2 regions of the Azospira sp. I09 genome follow, and region 2 is predicted to be linked to the other one. Evidence: predicted binding sites of a transcription regulator. Region 2 holds the regulator's gene; the other holds the start of a gene.
The links. The regulator sigma-54, encoded in region 2, starts transcription at its own class of promoters, with help from an activator protein. The targets are predictions, from matches to a motif close to TGGCACGCTTNCTGCTNA.
Positions count from the first base shown of each region.

Region 1: the regulator sigma-54 is predicted to act here: its motif matches at 1,060-1,077, upstream of fdnG (formate dehydrogenase-N subunit alpha).

Region 1 covers NZ_AP021844.1:66,937-69,395, reverse strand. The annotation lists gene fdnG (formate dehydrogenase-N subunit alpha) at 1-959, opposite strand, end outside; gene fdhE (formate dehydrogenase accessory protein FdhE) at 1,406-2,278, shown strand.
Region 2 covers NZ_AP021844.1:2,454,771-2,457,229, reverse strand. The annotation lists gene lptB (LPS export ABC transporter ATP-binding protein) at 1-346, shown strand, start outside; gene AZSP09_RS11510 (RNA polymerase factor sigma-54) at 413-1,891, shown strand; gene hpf (ribosome hibernation-promoting factor, HPF/YfiA family) at 1,906-2,226, shown strand; gene ptsN (PTS IIA-like nitrogen regulatory protein PtsN) at 2,382-2,459, shown strand, end outside.

The DNA of each region.
Region 1 (2,459 bases), 1.4 Mb from region 2:
CCCTCGTCGAAGGTGAAGCCTTCATTGACGATGAAGCTGGCGTTGGTGAAGGACTTGACGTAGTCCCACTGGATCTTGTCGTTGCTCACCAGCCAGTTGATGATGCCGCCCAAGAAGGCGATGTCGGAACCGGCGCGGATCGGCACGAATTCGTCGGCGACGGCGGCGGAGCGGTTGAAGCGCGGGTCCACCACGATCAGCTTGGCGCCCTTCTTCTTCGCCTCGATGGCCCACTTGAAGCCCACCGGGTGGGCCTCGGCCGGGTTGCCGCCCATGATCAGGATGAAGTCGGCGTTCTTGATGTCCACCCAGGTGTTGGTCATGGCGCCGCGGCCGAAGGTGGCGGCCAGGGCGGCCACCGTGGGGCCGTGGCAGACCCGGGCCTGGGCGTCGGTACCGACGATGCCCAGGGAGCGCATGAACTTCTGGGTCAGGATGCCGGTTTCGTTGGAGGAGGCGGAGGCGGTCAGCATGGCGGTGGACAGCCAGCGGTTCACCGTCACGCCGTCGGCGTTCTTGGCGACGAAGTTGGCGTCCCGGTCGGCCTTCATGTGCTTGGCGATGCGTTCCACCGCCTCGTGCCAGGAGATGCGCTTCCATTCCTTGCTGCCCGCTTCCCGCACTTCCGGGTACTTGAGGCGGTTGGGGCTGTGGATGAAGTCCAGCAGGCCCGCGCCCTTGGGGCACAGGGAGCCGCGGCTGACGGGGTGATCCGGGTCGCCCTCGATGTGGATGATCTCCTGCTTGGCGTTCTTGGCGCCGTCGCCCAGGCTGTACATGAGCAGGCCGCAGCCCACCGAACAGTAGGTACAGGTGTTGCGGATTTCCTTGGCCCGGGTCAGCTTGTACTGACGTACCTCGGCCAGGGCGGTGGCGGGCGAGAAGCCCAGGGCCACCAGGCTGGAGGCGGAAAGACCCGCCGCCGAAACCTTGAAGAACTGCCGTCGTGTGACTTGCATGAATCCTCCCTTGAAAGCGGAATTGCCGTGCTCCGGGCCGCCCGTGCAGAAGTCGCCTGACCTTCCGCCGGACCGTCGCCGCCCACGGCTCGGGGAACATTTCGCACTTTCCGTGCCACCCGCCAAAACCGCTTCGCCACAAGGGTTTTGTGCTTTGCAGCAAGCAAAAACGGGACATTCTGTCCCTCGCTGACCGGACAGAATGTCCCGCTGCAGCGCAGCAGAAAGGCCCTACCCCGCCCCCGCAGCGGGGCCGAAAATGGGCCGTCGCCATCGGTACCGGACCCCGCCACGGCCCTGGCGCCGCGCCGTTCCGCCGCCCCGCCATTCGCGCCCGGCGCCGCTTCCGGGCACAATCCCGTGCACGATTCTTGCAACCCTGCGCCGATGGCCCGCCAGCCCGGGCCCAATCCGGCCCTCACCGCCCACTGAAGAGACCCACCCACATGACCCTCTCCGCCCACGACGACACCGCCGCCGCCATGGCCGCCGCCGGCCTGGTGCCCGGCCAGTCCCCCTCCCCCGTGCGCCTGCCCGCCGCCGCCAGCGTCTTCAAGACCCGGGCCGCCCGCCTGCGCCAGCTGGCCGAAGGCCACAGCCTGGGCGACTGGCTCGGTTTCGTCGCCACCCTCAGCGACGCCCAGCAACAACGCATCGACGCCGCCCCCGGCCTGACCCCCGGCGCCTCGCCGGAACAGCAATGGCAGGGCGACCTGCAGGCCCTGCTGGCCCTGCTCCAGGACCAGGTACCCGAACCGGCCCGTCCCACCCTGGCCGCCCTGCAGCAGGCCGACGCCGCCAGCCTCAGCGCCCTGGCCGAGCGCATCGTCGGCGGCACCATGGAAGCGGACGACATGATCCTCGCCCCCTTCGTCATGGCCGCCCTGCAAGTGGCCTGGACCCGCCACGCCGCCGGCCTGGACGCCGCCAGCGTCGCCGCCCCCGCCACCGCCCACAGCTGCCCCGTCTGCGGCAGCGCCCCGGTGGCCGGCGTCATCCACGTCGGCAACGAATCCGGCGGCCTGCGCTACCTGCACTGCGGCCTCTGCCACACCGCCTGGCACCACGTCCGCGCCACCTGTGTCGCCTGCGGCGAAGGCAAGGAAGTCAGCTACCGCGCCCTCGACGAGCGGGAAGACGGCGCCCGGGCCGAAGCCTGCGACACCTGCCGCAACTATCTGAAGCTGCTGCTGGCCGAGAAGGCCCCCGGCCTGGACCCCATCGCCGACGACATGGCCACCCTGGCCCTGGACATCCTGGTGAGCGAGGAAGGCTACCAGCGCATCGGCATCAACCCCTTCCTGCTGCTGGGCGAATAAGCACTCTCTGGCATCTACGAAAGTAGATGGTTCCTTGATTACTTAAGCAAAGGAAAATGGCCGAACTAGTAATCTAAAAGCATCAACATTTTCCCTGCCGGAAAAGGCGCGAGTGATTTATTGACTAACTTCAGAAGGGCAATGGCCATGGCGGACAAGCATCCAGGCGTCCAAGATAACC
Region 2 (2,459 bases):
CGGCCACATCCGCGCTTCCAATGCCGCCGCCCTGTCCGGTGGCGAGCGCCGCCGGGTGGAAATCGCCCGGGCCCTGGCCACCTCTCCCCGTTTCATCCTGCTGGATGAGCCCTTCGCCGGCGTGGACCCCATCGCCGTGCTGGAAATCCAGAAGATCATCCGTTTCCTCAAGGACCGCAGCATCGGCGTGCTCATCACCGACCACAACGTGCGTGAGACCCTGGGCATCTGCGACCGGGCCTACATCATCAATGAGGGACGGGTGCTGGCGTCTGGCCGCCCGGATGAGATCGTTTATAATGAAGACGTCCGAAAAGTATATCTGGGCGAGAGCTTCCGTCTCTGACGAGCCCAGTCTCCGAGTCTTTCCCTCAACCCGCTCATTGCCGCCGGCCCCTTCGGCCCCGGGTCCATGAAACCAACCCTCCAACTCAAACTCTCGCAGCACTTGGCCCTGACGCCACAGCTGCAGCAGTCCATCCGGCTGCTGCAACTGTCGACGCTTGAGCTGGAGCAGGAGTTGGAGAAGTATCTGCTGGAAAACCCCCTGCTGGAGCGGGAGGACGAGAACTACGAGCCCTCCTACAGCGGGAGCGAAGGCGAATACGCCGGCAGTACGGCCGAGTCCGCTGCCGAAGGCCCGCGGGAAGGCGATAGCGGCGAATCCGGTGAAGGCGCCGACAGTCACGGCCCCGAAGAAGTCCGGGACGACAGCCGGGACCGCCTGGGTGAGGGCGAGGACTGGTTTGCCGAAGGCAGCTACCCTTCCGCCTCCCGCGACGAGGACGAGGATTCCGACTTCCAGGAAGTGCAGGCCGCCAACACCTCCCTGCGCGACCACCTCAACTGGCAGCTGGGCCTGATGCAGCTCTCCGAGCGGGACCGGCAGCTGGTCAGCTTCCTGATCGAGGCGCTGGACGAGGACGGCTACCTGACCCAGCCCCTGGAGGAGCTGCAGGAAGCCCTGCCGGAAGAGCTGGAAATCGATCTGGACGACCTGCAGATCGCCCTGCGCCACCTGCAGCACCTGGACCCGACCGGTGTCGGTGCCCGCACTCCGGGCGAATGCCTGGCCCTGCAGCTGGAAGCCCTGCCGGCCGACGAGGTGCGGGACCAGGCCCTGAAGCTGGTGCGCCATCACCTGGAACTGCTGGCCGGCCGGGACTTCACCAAGCTGAAGAAGCTGCTGGGCTGCGACGACGAGCGCCTGCGCGCCGTCACCAACCTGGTGAAGAGCCTCAACCCCCGGCCCGGCGCCCAGTACGCGCCCCTGGATGCCCGCTACATCACCCCGGACGTGGTGGTGAAGAAGGTGCGCAACCAGTGGACCGCCAGCATCAATCCGGACGCCTACCCGCGCCTGCGCATCAACCGGCTCTACGCCGAGATCCTCTCCAAGCAGCGCGGCTCCAGCCTCTCCGGCCAGCTGCAGGAGGCCCGCTGGCTGATCAAGAACGTGCAGCAGCGTTTCGACACCATCCTGCGCGTGTCCCAGGCCATCCTGGACCGCCAGCGCCAGTTCTTCGAACACGGCGAGGTGGCCATGCGTCCCCTGGTACTGCGGGAAATCGCCGAAACCCTGGGCCTGCACGAATCCACCGTCTCCCGGGTGACCACCCAGAAGTACATGGCCACCCCCCGGGGCATTTTCGAACTCAAGTATTTCTTCGGCAGCCACGTGGCCACGGATACGGGGGGCGCCTGTTCGGCCACCGCCATCCGGGCCCTGATCAAGCAGCTGGTGGCGGCCGAAGACCCCAAAAAACCCCTTTCGGACAGTCAAATATCCGAAATTCTTGGCCAACAAGGCATTGTTGTGGCGCGTCGAACCATTGCAAAATACAGAGAAGCGCTCAACATTTCGCCGGCCAACCTACGCAAGTCCATCTAAAAAAGGAGCGAGCCATGAACCTGCACATCACCGGACATCACCTGGAAGTCACCCCGGCGATCCGCGACTACGTCACTGCCAAGCTGGAGCGGGTTACGCGTCACTTCGACAGCGTCATCGACGTCAACGTCATCCTCACCGTGGAAAAGCTGAAGCAGAAGGCTGAAGTCACCGTGCGCGTGCCCGGCAAGGACATCCACGTGGATGCCGAGGATGCCGACCTGTATGCCGCCGTGGACACCCTGATCGACAAGCTGGACCGCCAAGTGCAGAAGTACAAGCAGAAGGCCCAGGATCACCACCGCGACACCATCAAGAATCACATCGAAGAGTGATCTGATTCCCTCTCCGGGACTGGGACGAAAGGCATAGGCGGCGGGGTCGTTTTCCGTTATGATCCCGCCACTTTTCGCCTGGTATCCTGCCTGAATCCCAGTCTCCAACCGGCCCTGCCGCCGCCATCCCGCTGTTCGGGGAAGGTTCCCGCCCCATGGATCTGATTGCCAAACTCCTCCCTCCCGCCCACATCCTGCTGGACCTCGAAGCCAGCAGCAAGAAGCGGGCATTC